One region of the Fictibacillus sp. 23RED33 genome, then DNA from elsewhere that is predicted to be linked to it. Evidence: riboswitches for the same ligand, from Rfam matches in the RefSeq annotation. Region 1 holds a riboswitch; the other holds the start of a gene.
What was found. A riboswitch is a leader RNA that binds a small molecule or an ion and turns the genes downstream of it on or off. The one in region 1 is predicted to bind cyclic di-AMP.
Positions count from the first base shown of each region.

Region 2: another riboswitch for cyclic di-AMP. It lies ahead of IHV09_RS20285 (dicarboxylate/amino acid:cation symporter); the one in region 1 lies ahead of IHV09_RS03270 (hypothetical protein).

Region 1 covers NZ_JACZDX010000001.1:615,278-623,470, reverse strand. The annotation lists gene kdpB (potassium-transporting ATPase subunit KdpB) at 1-344, opposite strand, end outside; gene kdpA (potassium-transporting ATPase subunit KdpA) at 471-2,138, opposite strand; gene IHV09_RS22770 (potassium-transporting ATPase subunit F) at 2,151-2,219, opposite strand; gene IHV09_RS03285 (hypothetical protein) at 2,228-2,335, opposite strand; gene IHV09_RS03280 (HPr family phosphocarrier protein) at 2,359-2,634, opposite strand; gene IHV09_RS03275 (hypothetical protein) at 2,712-2,849, opposite strand; gene IHV09_RS03270 (hypothetical protein) at 2,874-3,287, opposite strand; cyclic di-AMP (ydaO/yuaA leader) riboswitch at 3,520-3,671, opposite strand; cyclic di-AMP (ydaO/yuaA leader) riboswitch at 3,725-3,864, opposite strand; gene IHV09_RS03265 (hypothetical protein) at 4,146-4,394, opposite strand; gene IHV09_RS03260 (MFS transporter) at 4,446-5,729, opposite strand; gene IHV09_RS03255 (DHH family phosphoesterase) at 5,961-7,145, shown strand; gene IHV09_RS03250 (Ger(x)C family spore germination protein) at 7,189-8,193, opposite strand, start outside.
Region 2 covers NZ_JACZDX010000010.1:36,744-44,936, forward strand. The annotation lists gene IHV09_RS20275 (DNA-3-methyladenine glycosylase) at 1-298, shown strand, start outside; gene IHV09_RS20280 (hypothetical protein) at 295-984, opposite strand; gene IHV09_RS20285 (dicarboxylate/amino acid:cation symporter) at 1,141-2,376, opposite strand; cyclic di-AMP (ydaO/yuaA leader) riboswitch at 2,545-2,711, opposite strand; gene IHV09_RS20290 (hypothetical protein) at 2,889-3,083, shown strand; gene IHV09_RS20295 (ABC transporter ATP-binding protein) at 3,290-4,003, opposite strand; gene IHV09_RS20300 (ABC transporter permease) at 4,003-5,625, opposite strand; gene IHV09_RS20305 (Fe(3+) ABC transporter substrate-binding protein) at 5,741-6,808, opposite strand; gene IHV09_RS20310 (GDSL-type esterase/lipase family protein) at 7,159-7,899, opposite strand; gene IHV09_RS20315 (hypothetical protein) at 7,988-8,146, opposite strand.

The DNA of each region.
Region 1 (8,193 bases):
TCAGCTGATGAAACTCTTTTGTGTTTACCGTTTTCCAACACAAGGTTTGCATAAACTTCTTTTTTCGTTTTCTTTAATGAATCAGCCTGTGCTTTCCCTCTTCCTTCAGCTATTGCTTCAGCGAAATTTGCAAACAGGAGGGTTATAAACAGAATGAAGGTTACAGCAATATTGAAACCAACTTGAGTTTGGTCTCCAAAAAAGGTTAATAATAATGTAATTACAAAACCAATTTCAACAACAAACATGATCGGGTTTTTAATCATTACCCTTGGATCTAGTTTAATAAAAGATTCCTTTATCGCCTGATTCACGATTTCTTTATTCATCATTGTTTTATTCATTTGTACTTCCTCACGATTCTTTTTCATCGGGCCGTTCCCACCTTTATTTGGAGGAACGTACTGAGATAATTCTTTTTTGGTTCTTAAGCCTTGAGCACCCATTATTCATTCACCTCTCTACAGCATCTATAATGTTAAATATTCAGCAATCGGGCCTAATACTAATACCGGGAAAAAAGTTAAAGCCCCAACGATAAATACAGCCCCAATAAATACTCCTGCAAATAGTCCGTTATCTGTTCTAAACGTTCCGATCGTTTCTGGAACGGTTCGTTTGACAGCCAATGATCCTGCAACCGCAAGCATCGTTACAATGGAGAAGAACCTTCCAAGATACATGACAATTCCGGTAGAAATATTCCAGAAGTTTGTCGCATCTCCTAATCCTTCAAAACCAGAGCCGTTATTGGCTGCTGAAGAGGTATATTCATAGATTACTTGTGAAATACCATGAAAACCTGAGTTCGAAATGGCCGCATGTCCGAGTGGTGTAAAGAAAGCTACAGCAGATGCTCCTAAAATAAGGAACGGGTGGATTAACAACGTCGCTGCAATCAGCTTCATTTCTTTACCTTCAATCTTTTTACCTAGAAATTCCGGGGTACGTCCCACCATTAATCCAGATAAGAAAACACCAATAATCGCATACATTAAGACGTTGACAAAGCCTGCCCCTACACCGCCATAAACGGTATTTAACATCATATTGGATAATGTAACTAATCCGCCTAGCGGAGTCAGTGTATCGTGCATCGTATTTACAGCCCCCGTTTCTGAAGCCGTTGTAACAACCGAGTAAAGTGAAGACTGAGCGACACCAAATCGTACTTCCTTTCCTTCCATGCTTCCTTGATCATGTTGCACACCTAGAGCATTGATTGCTTGGTTTCCCTGATATTCGGCACTTAGGGAGATGCCAAGGAACATAATAAACATCATCGTCATGGAAACGAAAAGAATACGTCCCTGCTTTGGATTTCCAACCATCTTTCCGTACGTAAACGGTAATGCCATCGGTAATAGGAGCATCAATAAGATTTGAATAAAGTTGCTCGGCCCGTTCGGGTTTTCAAACGGATGCGCTGAGTTAACTCCGAAAAATCCACCGCCGTTATTTCCTAATTCTTTTATGGATAAAAACGAACCAACTGGGCCAACTGCAATGTTTTGTTTTCCACCTTCAACTGTAGTCGCTGTAACCGTTGGATCTAATGTCTGCGGTACTCCAAGTGCGACGAAAATGAGTCCTGTTACAAAAGCGATCGGTAGTAACACACGAATGATACCCCTAACCATATCCACAAAAAAGTTTCCTAAAGACTTGCCAGATAGCCCACGAATGAATGCGATTGCTACTGCTAATGCTGTAGCTGGTGCAACAAACATCATGAAAAGAATGCCAATCATCTGTGAAAGATAGGATAAACCACTTTCACCACTGTAATGCTGCAGATTCGTATTCGTCATAAAACTTACTGCTGTGTTAAACGCAAGGCTTGGATCCATGTTTGCTATCTTACTCGGATTCAGAGGCAAACTGCCTTGGAAACGGAAGATTAAATAAACTAATAGAATCATAATCGCATTGATCACAATGACTGATGAAGCATAAACTTTCCAAGATTGATTTTTATTTTTCATTCCACTAATGGAATAAATCAGTTTTTCGAAAGGATAAAAGAGTTTGTTCTTATTCGAATAATTGAACGAGTTCGCTAAATAAATTCCTACTGGTTTTGCAAGTAAAAGAGCTATAAGTAGAGTTATAGCTATAGAGAGTAAACTGACTAACAACGGAAAAACCTCCTAAAATTTCTCTGGATTCAATAATACGTAAAGAAGATACACCGTTGTTAAAACGGCTAATCCAAACATGACAGTCATCATTTATTTACACTTCCTTCATCAACAACACTTGATGACCATTTTGCTAGACCCATCATTAAGACAGGCATTCCTACCATCAATAAAACCATCATCACATCTAACATTTTTACACCTTCTTTTTATTAGTTCATTGTTCTAAGTAACCATTCAGCATTAGAGATAAATTTTTGATAGCCTCTTGAGCATCACAACCTTCAATTCTAAGTGTGATCGGTTCGTTTTGATTTCTTGAATAGTGTGACAAAAAGAATAGATTAACGGATAGTAAGCCTTTCGCATTAATCTGTATGCCTTGATAAAAGAAAAGAATCTCACTTTCGAAAGAACCAGCAGCATTGACAAATTCATTGATCTGTCCGATCGACAACCTTTTTGGCAATAAAACAACTGACTCTGTCCCCATGTCTTCACCCTGCCTATCACTGGTTTGGATTTACAGAGGGAACATCTTATCTTTGATGGGTTCCCTCCTGTAATTGCTTAACCTTTACTTCTAAGCGTGTCTTGTATGATCCATTTTGAGAGACTATGTTGAATCACACTTGCATAATAAGCATTCAATTGATCTCTTTTCGCTTTTAACAAAATCTGTTCAATTTCGTTTGGACTTAATCTCATAAATGAATTCCTCCGCTCTTTTTTTTATGAAGAAAGTAAGAATTGAATATTACCGGTTTTGTTATAGATTACGTAATCTGCACCCAACTCCTTATAAACTCTGGAAATATACCGTGTGTCTGATTTGATGACATAAACAGGTATGTTATAAATGCTGCGAATGAGTTCAATCGTTTGGCAACATTCTAAAAATCCAGATTCAACAACAATGATTTTTTGAACAAAAGGACCTACCATCTCGATAACTTTACGCTTGTCAACATAATTCATGACATATACATGTTGAAACCCAACTTGTGAGAGTCTTTCTGCTTCTTCTCGGTTAGGAACACAGAGAACAAGAGATTGATAGTCTTCACACAATCTTAGTTTTGAAATAAAAACATCTGAAACTAGATCAGGAAACATAATGAGCACGTTCCCAGATGATTTCTCCATCGTTCCACCCTCCATCTCTTAAAGAAAACTAGGCTAACTTCTAGCCTCTCATGTCAGCCTTAGCTGCACTTATACTATCGTCTTAAACTTGTTACTACGCCGAAAACCATCGTGCCGACAAGTTATACTTTTGGATAGTGAAAAAAAGGCAACAAAAAAGAAGCCTGCGGAAGAGGAACTCTTCTCGCGGCTTCTACACATACTTGAATAAGCGTGTGAATACACGAAATTTGTTGCCTCTCTCTGTACGCTTACGGAGTTAGCTGACGGATTCGGGCTTGAGAGTAGCCCTACTCGATCTCTCGAGATTCACCCCATGCAGATACGAAGAACTGCGGTTGGTTCCCCCGCTTCCTAAACTTAGGAATTAAGCGATAAAGACGCATGATATTAAAATCATAGTTTGTTAAATTGTCATTACTCTTTTTTAAATTCACCTTCCCTCTCCTACCACGCTTACGAAGTTAGCTGACGGGTTCGGACGGCAGAAGTCGCCCGACTTTATAAGTTTCACCCCAGGCAATGGAAACTGCCGATGGTTCCTCCGTTCCAATAATGGATTCAGCGGTCATGGAAAAATTTTAAAGTTTTACGATAAGAAATATATTACTCCTGGTTTTCACCGTTGTAAATCCATTAAAAACTCTAAAATATTCATATTTCGTATAAAAACGAATTAAATAAACTTATTTAAGAAATAAAAAACAAACAAATCATCTTTTTTCTTTCACTTTCTCAATTTTTCGATACATTTCAAAGAAAATAATAGTTGTAATATTCTAAAAAAACCAAGTTTTGAAACTTAAATTTTTTTTAAAAAATAAAAAAGCTAAGCAAATTTTACTTTGCTTAGCTTGGTTAAAACGATCTAAAATCCAATCTCTGTCTTTTAGTCCAGAGCCATACGCCTGTGAACAGATGAATCGCAAACACTACAAAGACAGCTCCATAACTTTCTGTAATCCAGCTCACAAACCAAATGATCGGTAGAGCTAAAAAAAAGTTAACAAGCAACAACACCCATGAAGTTCTCGCTATTGCTACAAAGAATAGAATAATTGGTAAGATTAAAAAAATCCAGAATAGTACGTTTTGAAAAGTTGCCATGACTTCCCCTCCGCTTTTCATTATAAAAGGGCTTCGCCATAATCTCCAGCTTTAAACTGGTACTTTTTCTAATTCAAACTCATTTTTGTTATCATTTTCTTCAATATCATACCTGGGTAGAGTGAACATGTAGAATAGTCCAACAAGAATCAGACATCCTCCCACAACCCAGAACAGCATTTCTACGGTTAGAATTTTCGGGAAAAACACAGCGATTAAACCGAGTGTCATGGTGTGAGATAGCATATTGATCGGTGTAATCCATCCTTGAACACGTCCCATCATTTTAGGGTCTACGATCTTAGGTAACCAGCCACCGATTCCAATATTGATTAATGGAATGCTAAACCCAGCCAATCCTGTAAAAATAAAGAATGTCAACACATTTGGCGCGATGGCGCATAAACCAAGTGACAATCCACTTACGAATAGACCAAGAACAATCGCATACGAGAGTCTGATCTTTTTAGCGAGCATCGAACAAATAACACTCCCTGTAAGGATAGATACACCAAACACGACACCCATCCACATCATCATTTGCTCGTAATTATCTGGAGCGAGTTTATATTTCATGATAAAAGCCGGCATAACTGACAATCCACCATTTACTATACCAAACAAGAAAAAACCAAAGATTAATGAAAGTAGAAGCTTAGATTGTTTAATGTAATTGAACCCCGCAACAAAATCCTTCCATACCATCTTTACACGAATATCTTTGAACCTGTGTTGTCCGTTCGGCAGACGAACATCTTCATCAACTCTCATACTCATAATTAATAATGCTGATATAACATATGTAACAAGGTCAAATGCAATTGCTCCTTGTATTCCTACACTCCAATAAATAAAAATGGCAATCATGTTCCCGAAAAGCATAAATAAACTACCTACCATTTGATTCAATCCAGCTGCAATTGCATAATCCTCTTTCGAGAGTACACCTTGTACCATCGCTTGATCAGCAGGAAAAAAGAATTTACCTACTGCACTTCTTAAGAATAAGATAGCAAAAATCAAAGGCATCCAGTCTAGCCATATAGCACCCATTAATAAGAGGCACAGCCCTGCACAAATCCAATCACAATAAAGTGCGATTTTTTGACGATCCATTCGATCGGCTAATACCCCTACGATAAAGAAAACAGCTAGTGTTGGCAGAGAATACATCAATTCTGCAAGTGTGGCATAAAACGGTTGTTCACCGAACTTATCTAACAAATAAAACATAAAAGCTGTAACGCCTATAATACTTCCCATCATTGAAGTAAAACCAGCAAAAAACAGCTTGCTGAAGTTTTTATTCTGAAACACTTTCAGAAACTCCTTCACATCATAACCCCCAACTTTAAATAATTTGCATCATTACCATTTTCTACCTAATGCCGTCAATTGTAAATAAATTCTTGTGAAATTTCACAAGAATGATTTAGCATATTCATTCCGTTTTCGGTGTTAAAATCAGCTGAATTTGTAAATGAAAAGAATACTACGATATAAAGGTTGAACTTTATGCTTTATGACGATACTCTAGACAGAGAGCATAATAGAGAGGATACTAACATGATTCATTTATTTTCACACAACGATTTAGACGGAAAATCGTGCGGTTATTTAGCACAACTAGCATTTGGAGACAACTGTAAAATATCGTATTGTTCACATGGAACGATTAATGACCGTGTAGAGATGCTGCTTGATAATCCGAGAGAAAGAAAAACAGAAATTATCATTACAGATATTGCGGTTAACGAAGAATTAATGATGCGACTTGATGAACGATCTAATGCAGGTGGAAAAGTAAAGCTGATCGACCACCATGCAACAGCGCTTCATTTCAATGGTTTTGATTGGGGGCATGTTCAAGTTCGTTATGATGATGAACGTTTAACTTGTGCTACTTCCCTTTTCTATGAATATTTGATCGAGAACGGTAAGCTTAAACCAACAGGTGCGCTCGATGAATATGTAGAACTTGTGCGTTTATATGATACGTGGGAATGGTTTGACCAAAAAGTTGAAGCTAAGCGTCTTAACGACTTATTCTTTATCCTTCCTCCTGATAAATTTGAGGATCAGATCATGGATCGTTTAAAAGGTGATTCTTTTCAGTTTTCAGAAACAGAAACAACGATTCTGGATCTTGAAGAAGAAAATATTGCAGATTATATTAAAAAGAAACAACGTCAGATGGTCGAAATCTGGGATACTTGGTCTTTAGGCGAAGGATCTGAAGAGAAAACGTATAAGGTTGGTATTCTTCATGCCGAACGTTATCACTCTGAGCTTGGGAACGAGATCAATCGTGAGAATCCTCACTTAGACTTGATTGTGATTCTAAATATCGCTAACAAACGGATCGGTCTTCGTACCATTCATGAAGAGGTGGATTGTTCGATCTACGCCAAACAATATGGCGGCGGCGGGCATCCAAAAGCTTCTGGAGGAAACATGACTTCTGAAGCATTTGAAAAGTTTGTTGTTGCTGCATTCCATGAACAACCTAGACGAATCGATGCACCGAAGAACGAGCACAACGTGAAGGAAAATCCTGATGGCAGCTTATATGTGAACAATCATCGTGAAGTATCTAAGATCTATTCAGAAGATAATCAAACATGGCTGATCACACATAAGACACATCCAGTAGATGAAAAATTTGCAAGCTACCAAGACGCTGAAAATTACGTTAAGCGCCACTTTGAAGGCTGGCTGATGCGCGATGATGAAGCAAATAACAATAATTAACCAGAAAGAAAGAAGGACTGCCATAAAAGGCAGTCCTTTTCCTTTATTCTACAACACCGGTGTGTATCACTTCTAAGTCAACATTCACTTTCACTTTTACATCTGGATATTGCTCTTCCCACTTTTTTAAATCAAAGTCACGGTAATGAGCTTCATATTTAGAACCTAGACCGATCGGATCAACCCCATTATTTTGAAGTAATTTGATAATTCTTGCAGCATCTTGTTCAATCTTCCTTGTTATTTGCATCTGAAGTTCTTTTACTTTATTTTGATTAGCTGTAAGTGGTCTATTACCTCGATACTCTTGAACTCTGGCACCCATTTTTATCTGGATATTAAATTCAGGGGTACCTTTGTTTATTTTGACCTTATAGTGTGGTGTTGATTTGATATTGTTGATTACAACAAACTCATTTTCGTTAATCTTATATTGATGTGTACCCATTTTAAAACGTTCTACCAACATTTTTAGTGTGAATACATCCTTAATAGGCAACGTCGTTATTAATTGATCATCCTTAAATAGGCCAACTCCATTTATTTTAATTTTGTCTTTTTCTTTTTTTAGGAGGGGCAAGTATGGATCATTCCCGTCATTATGGTAGTTGTATGAAAAGATAGAAAGATCAGAAGTCGGCAGTTCCCCTATTTTGGCGTTTTGGATAATCATATCAGAAAGATACAAAGCAATGTTTTCTTTCCCATATTTTTTTATCGAGAGTAATTCCGAAGCTTCCCCTTCAATAATAGCGAGCTGTATAGTATTTGCAATTTCGGGTGTGCGGTTTATCGTATCAATAAATGGAAACAAGCCTTTTTCTGCAAGCTTTTGACCAAACAATGCAATACGAAGCTGGCCGGTGACCAAGGGATATTGAACTTCATTTTGAGAACGATCGATGGTTTCTTGAACGGTTTCCCCTTCAGCTTTTAATATTTCTATTGTTGAAGTTTCATCTACCTTATATTCTGGGTACACAATGGTTCCTAATAATTTTTTGTCAGAAGTTAGATCGAAACCTACACCTTGAATAATACTAATTTC
Region 2 (8,193 bases), on a different contig from region 1:
ACTAATTAGAGCACTGCAACCAATTGAAGGAATAGAAATAATGAAGGAAAGAAGAGCGAGCGTAAAGAATGAGGTTCAGCTTACGAATGGTCCAGGTAAACTGAGCAAAGCAATGGGGTTCACATTGAATGATAATGGTAAAAAAATGAATCAGGAAAATATACGGATAGAACAAGGAATTGAATTAGTACCAAATGAAATAATCTCTGGCCCACGCATAGGTATACACTATGCCGAAGAAGCTGTTCATTATCCTTATCGGTTCTGGATAAAAAACAACCCTTACGTATCACGTTAATACGCAGGGTTGTTTTCTTTGTTCGTTGAAACCGTAACATCCTCTTCCCGCATGTAATCAACCGCTGTTGTCCGATTGGTATCTTGCATCCATGCTAGATGATGATACGTTTGTTTTTTCATAGCAACGTATTTTGCTTGCATAATGAACAACCAGAAAAGGATGAACAACGTTGTTTTCAATACATTTTCCGCAGTAAGCGCAGCCGCCTCGATCGGTAGAACATTCACTGTTATACTTGAAAGCACTCCAATCACAACAGCTCCCAAGATGAACAATGGCTGGTTCGTACGTAAAAATTTCAGTCGATGCTGCAAGTAGTTCTGGATGGATAAACGTTCTTGAGCATTGAACTGGAGGTATCTGCTTTTAGCTGATTTGGCATTGGCCACTAAACCTTTAGATCGATCTTTCTTCCAAAGGGATTTCATAAATAGGGTGAATTCTATATCACTAGCGGGTTCGTTATTCATTTTTCTGTGAATAAAATTATGAGCTTGATAATAAGTAATTGCATTCTGTACAAGCCTTAGTAATACGTAGCCTGTGATGATCGTGAGTGAAAAGACAAACCAAAAAGAGTTCATCGCGCTCTCTGTTAACTCGATGATAGGATTAATAGCGGTTTGAATCTGTACCCATATGATCTTTGCTGCAAGCGTTAGTATCTCTAGCCATTTTTCCAAGAAGATCACTCCGAAATCTCATTAAGTATCTTCTTATTTTACCATGATTTTTCATTAGTGCTTACATTTATTTACTCAACATTTGTAAACTAGGGAAATGGGCATACAAAAAGGCCGCAGGTATATGTATACACCGCGGCCTTTTGAAGTGATTATTTATGCACTAACTTCTTGTTCACGAGTCCCAAGATGTTTGTCTTCGCCTTTATCAACGATTACAGCACAAGCAGCATCACCAGTGATGTTAACAGCTGTTCTAAGCATATCAAGAAGTCTATCAACACCTAGGATTAAGGCAATACCCTCGACAGGTAATCCTACAGAGTTCAATACCATCGCTAACATGATCAATCCAACTCCAGGAACACCAGCTGTACCGATACTAGCAAGCACTGCCGTTAAAATAACAGTAAGCATCTGTGTTAAACCTAAGTTAACATCGTATACTTGAGCGATAAAAATCGTCGCAACACCTTGCATGATAGCTGTTCCATCCATGTTAATCGTTGCACCAAGCGGCTGTACAAAACCACTTATCGATTTTCGAACACCTAAATTCTCTTGAGCTGTTTTCATTGAGATTGGAAGTGTTGCATTTGAACTAGACGTACTAAATCCAACTGACATTGCCGGCGCAAAGCCTTTAAAGAACCAGAGCGGGCTCTTCTTTGCAAATAGAGCAATTGAACCACCATACGCGACAACAGAGTGGATGAATAAAGCTAAAATAACTACGCTCATGTATAAGCCCATCGCTTTGATAGCATCCATTCCTTGACTTCCTACCGCTGAAGCAATCAATGCAAAAGCACCATATGGAGCAAATTTCATAATTAGGTTTACAAGATACATCATAATGTCGTTACCTTGTTCAATTAAATCCATAATACCTTTTGTTTTGCTTCCCAACATCGTTAAAGCAAATCCTACAAATACGGAAAACGCGATAATTTGAAGCATGTTTCCTTCAGCCATCGATTGAATTGGATTAGTAGGAATAATGTTCAGCAACGTGTCCGTAACTGCTGGCGCTTCTTGTTGCTCAAACTTAGCACCTTCTGTTTTAAAGTCCCCTACACCTGGTTGAAAGATAAGCGCTAAAGCCATCGCGATCGTAATCGCAATTGTTGTAGTTCCTAAGAAGAACCCAACCGTTTTGGCACCCACTCTTCCAAGTTTCTTCGGATCACCTAATCCCGCAGTTCCAAGTACGATTGAGAAAAAAACAATTGGAACAACTAACATTTTAATAAGGTTTAAGAATAATGTCCCGACTGGCTTTAAAACGTATTTATCCAGTGTTGAAAAAGCATCTGGTACAGCTAGATTAAGAATTAATCCCGCGACAACCCCAAGTGCAAGTGCAATTAAAATTTTTGTAGACAATTTCATAATAAAGTACCCCCTTTGTTAAAATCTTCTCACTATTTAGTGTGCAGTACGATGAAGAAATTTTATACTAATACATGCCCTATTTGTTGCATATAAAAACCCACCGAAAATAGAGAGGATTTTCCGTGGGAATACACCGCAACACATAGACTGAGCCCATGTATAGAGTTCTCTCTCCAAAAACGCTTACGAGGTTAGCTGTCGGATTAGGAAATTGAGAGTTGTCCCTTTTGTGTATGCACAAATTCATCCCTAGGCTTTATAAGCCATATCGTGGTTCCCCCGCTTCAAGATATTCTATAGAATAGAACATCCGAATTCAGCGAATCATATATAATATGCTCTAATTTTATCAACATACATAAATTTTTGTCAAGAATACTCACTATGCTTATTTATTCCAATTAATTGTTTCATGATGAATGTTTTTCCATATTCTCACTTCTACCCCAAAAGCATATAGAAAAAAACGAATTATATATAAGGTTCTATTTTTCAGGGAGGTATTGTAAATGAAAATCGTATTTTATGAAAAAGGTGAATTAAGTATAATCGTTGGAGCATCCAAATTAAAAGGTGAACTTACGATTGAACAAATAAAGAACGAAAGCGAAAAGAAAGCAAAAGAATTAGGTGAATTATTAGGAAGAGAAATCGGATTTTTAATCGATATGAACGGTAAATTAGATACTCAATTTAAAAAATAAGGCTGTTTAAAACATAGTTTCTTTTGGAAGTGTGGATTTCCGTTCCAGGCTGCTCGCTTTCCATGGGGCAGGCGTGAACCACATTCGTACGTGTCACTTTACCACTCCAATCAACAGTTATATAGGCAAATTCAAAAAGATCTATTAGTAACAATTCTTTAGAAAACAGCCAAAAATAAAAACCGGGATATCCCGGTTTTTTGTTTTTATACGTATGCGAGTGATAATTGTTCTTTATTCCTCTTCAATACCATTTCTGGACGCCCTTCATCCTGTATCTTTCCATTGTTCATTAGTATGATCCTGTCCCCTATAGCACGAGCATCCTCTTCATCGTGAGTTACAAAAATAGACGTGATCCCCGTACGTTTTAAAATTTCCTGTAACTCATCCCGAATCTGTAGTTGAAGCTTAGAATCGAGATTGCTAAATGGTTCATCAAACATGATCAAAGATGGATTTGGTGCCATAGCCCTAGCTAGTGCAACACGCTGCTGCTGTCCACCGCTCAATTCATAAGGATAACGAGAAGCATAGTCCTCCATTCCCACAATAGCCAATAATTCTTCCATGCGTGCTTGCTTCTGCTTACGATTCATTTTCGTTAAGCCAAATTTTATGTTCTTTTCAACCGTCATATGAGGGAACAAAGCATAATCTTGAAAAACCAAACCTACACCACGTTTTTCTGGCTGAACAAAACGAAATGTATCATTCATGACAGCCTGATCTATGAGGATCGATCCTCTTGAGGGCACCTCTAGTCCTGCTATAAGACGAAGTAACGTACTTTTCCCGCTTCCGCTTTCTCCTAAGATCACCGAAACTTCTCCTTGATTAAAGTTTAAAGAAAGATTTTCGAACAAAGGGTTACGCGAATTTTTATAATGAAACGCTAAGTCTTTGATTTGAACAAACATTATTTTGGCTCCTTTTCTAAAACTCTGTGTAAAAAGAAGATGGAAAGTGCACTTATACAAATAATCACCATTGATGAAACAGAGGCTTCGTGAATACGTTCGTCACTTGCGTATTGAAATGTTTTGGTAGCTAGCGTATAAAAATTAAAAGGCTGAAGGATAAGAGTAAGAGGCAGCTCTTTTAATATATCTACAAAAACAAGGATAAAACCACCAGCAATAGCACCTTTAATCATCTTAATATCCACTTTAAAAAACGTCTTCGTTACCGACATACCTAATGTCCTAGAAGCTTCTGTGAAAACCGTTCCTACCTTATCAAAGCCTGATTCGATGGAGTTAAAACCAACTGCTAGAAAACGGACCACATAGGCAAAGATCAGCATACTAATACTTAAGCTCAGCACAAGAGTTGGCTCTAACCCTAACCATTCATATAACGTGAATACCTTTTCGTCTAGTGAGAGAAATAAGGTCAATACACCTATTGCAATTACAGCTCCAGGAATCGAATACCCTAAAACCGTTATTTTTGAAAAAAGCTTCCCCATCCAACCTTTTGATAGACGACTAAAGTTGGCGATAATTAGAGCGACGATAATGATAAGAACTGAACCTATAGAAGCAACAAAGACCGAGTTCCAAATCAAGTCAACAAAAGCAGTATTTAAAATAACGTCATAAGTCATATACACCCAATGTATAAGCTGAATGAAAGGAATTCCGAAAGCTAGAGCAAATAAAGAGATGAAAAAACTAAGCACAGCGAACTTTTTCCAACCTTTAAGTTCTTTAGGTTGTAACGGGCGGACTTTTGAAGTGGAATAGCTATACTGTTTCCTGCCCCTTATTACTTTTTCTAAGATCAAGATCAAAACTACGATAAACATCAAAGTACCCGCTAACTTGATAGCCGAATAGATATCTCCCATCCCAAACCACGCTTGAAATATTGCTGTACTAAATGTTTGAATACCAAAATACTTTACTACCCCGTAATCATTGAAAACTTCAAGAATGACCAAACTAACTCCACCAACGATCGCTGCACGTGACACAGGAAGGACGACTTGTATAAATGTCATGAACGATCCTTTTCCTAGCAACCGTGCATTCTCAATCAGTGATGATGACTGATTTTCTAAGAAACTTTTTGTGATGATATATACATATGGATATAGGAACATCGTAAAGATAAAAACAGCACCGGGTATGTTCATGATGTCAAAGAACTTTTGGTCCACTTTTATACCAAACTGGTTCCTTAGTGACGTCTGAATGACACCTGTATAATTTAAAATACCATGGTACGTATAGGCTCCAATGTATGGTGGAATCGCAAGTGGGAGGATAAGACCCCACTTAAAGAACCGATGCATAGGAACTTTATAGGCGGAAACTAGCCATGCCGCACTTACACCGATCAGCACTGTGAAAAGACCAGTAAAACCAACGAGTGTCACGGAATTTACGATATAATTTTTCAACATGAATTCTTTAATGTGTTCCCAATTCTCATTACTCTCAGCGAATAACTGAACCATGATGAGCAAAGCCGGTAAAAGGATTAAAGTAGAAAAAATCACACTAAGCAAAGCCCAACTATTAAACTGTGATCTCATTTTTCGAATGAAATACAATATTTTCACCTTCTTTACTCATCAGCATTGTTCTTGTTGTTTGTTTTTACATGGAATTAGCCGTATCACAAATCGTGATACGGCAAAATATTAACGTTTATTTCCAGCTGACTTCATTCATAATCTTAACAGCATCTGCATTGTTTTCACCTAACTCAGAAAGGTTAAGATCTTGTTCTTTAAACGGACCCCAAGACTCTAAAAGCTCTGAAGGTTCTACTTCTTTATTAACCGGATACTCGTAGTTGGCTTCAGCAAATACTTCTTGAACTTTTGGACTAGACAGATATTCCATTAATTCTATAGCATTCTCTTTGTTCTTAGCGTGTTTCGTAACACCTATACCACTAATATTGATGTGAGTACCTGTTGTTTCTTGGTTAGGGAAAAACACACTCAGCTGTTTAGCAACTTTCACTTCTTCAGGATCTTCTGAGTTCAACATCTGACCAAAATAGTATGAGTTCATTATGGCAACATCACCTTCACCAGCAGCGATACCTTTCGCTTGGTCTTTGTCTCCACCTTGTGGATCACGAGCCATGTTGTTAACGATCCCTTCTGCCCACTTCTTCGCTTCATCTTTTCCGTTTAATGAAATAAAGGATGATACTAATGATTGATTGTAAATATTTTCTGATGAACGGATCAGAACTTTACCTTTCCATTTTTCTTCAGTTAACGCTTCATAAGTAGATAGTTCTGATTTGTCTACTTTTTTCTGATCATATACGATAACACGTGCACGTTTTGTTAGACCGAACCATTGATTGTCTTTATCTCTTAAATTATCAGGAATATTCTTATTCAAAGTTTCGCTTTCTACACTTTGTAAGAGGTCTTTATCTTTTGCCCAGTGTAAACGTCCAGCATCAGATGTGAAGAAAAGGTCTCCTTTTGTTGCTTTCCCTTCTCTTGTAAGACGCTCGATCAACTCATCTTCTTTACCCTTAATAAGGTTAACTTTAATTCCTGTCTCTTTTGTAAAATCAGCAAAGATTTTATCATCAACTTCATAGTGACGACTTGTATATAGGTTTACTTCTTCTTTTTTTGTCTCATTATTATTCGAACTCGCACCCTCGTTTGATTTACCACAGCCTGCTAAGACTAAAGCAGCTAGTAGGACCATTGTAACAACCGTAAAAAGATTCTTTTTAAACATATGTCAGTTACTCCTTTTATGTATAAGTAATTGAAAACGATTATCAACTTCACTTTTAATTATAATGATAATCATTCTCAAGTCAACCGTTTTTTTAAATGTTTTTCTCTGATGGATTATTGCTCTCAAATCCTAATCTCCTTTAAGAGCTGATTGGAGTGAAAGATGCCAAGTATCAGGTTCGGACAAGCTCGGAGGTAATACTTATAAAAAACGAAACTCACAAACGACGCTCAAGTTTCGCCCTGGAGCCTGAAAACAACTACTTTCACAAAGGATGGTTCTATCCAAAAGAAGCAATTAAAAAAAAAATCAAAAAAAATCTCTTAGAAGTATCTACTTCTAAGAGATCATTCCTGGTTTAAAGGTTTCCACTGGTTATAAACCCAATTTCCTAATCTGTTATATCCCCTTCTATTAGGGTGTATAGAATCAGAAAAATACAGTTCTTTCTCAACGTTTTCATAGAGTTCAAAAGTGGAGATATACTTTGTAAGCGTGCTTTCTTTGCTCGCCTCAACGATTGCTTCATTCCATGTCTTAATACTCTCTGCAGCTGTGGGATCGTATTCTTTCCCAAAATAAGGATTATAAAGACCTAATACGTAAACCGGTGCAAACGAATTGTTTTCCCTCACCACTGTCAGTGTTTTAGTTAAATTGTTTCTTAGCTTTTCTTTTCCTAGCATTAATTTCTGCTGAGGCAACTGGCGAAAGTTCCAACCGGCAGCGTGACGAAAGTCATTTGTGCCTATAAAAACAAAGATATGATCTGCTTGTCTTAATGACTTGATCACGACTCCATTATCCAATTGTCTTAACAATTGGTCGGAACGCTGTCCACTGATCCCAAAATTATTAATGATTACATTTCTGCCTGTTTGCTGCTGAATATTTCGTTTAACGATTCCGATATAGCCTGTTTTGGATGGGTCACCAACTCCATACGTTAATGAGTCTCCAAGGGCAACGACCTTCAGAGTTTGTGTATCGCTCGCCCCTTCTGTTTCTCCATAAAATTGAAAGATAAGGAATAGTATGAGGGCTAGTCCTGTACCACCAATTAACCATCTTTTTGATACTTTCCGCACATCAAATCCTCGATTCTGTTACAAGTTATTGTTATATTACTTTTTACCATAACGAGGGAAAATATCAAGTAATGAATGTGTTAATTTGTTATTTCAAACGATAATCTTCAGATGTAAGTGATGTATCCTCCCAAAGATTTTCTTGATCGTATTGATATGAATCTTTTTTCACGAATGTATGAATCAACATAGCAACTCCTCCACACAATAGACTTGCGGGCACTAAGGTAATAAGAAAACCTATCATCTACATCCCTCCTGTACCAAACTATATGAGGGGCTATATATGTTTAT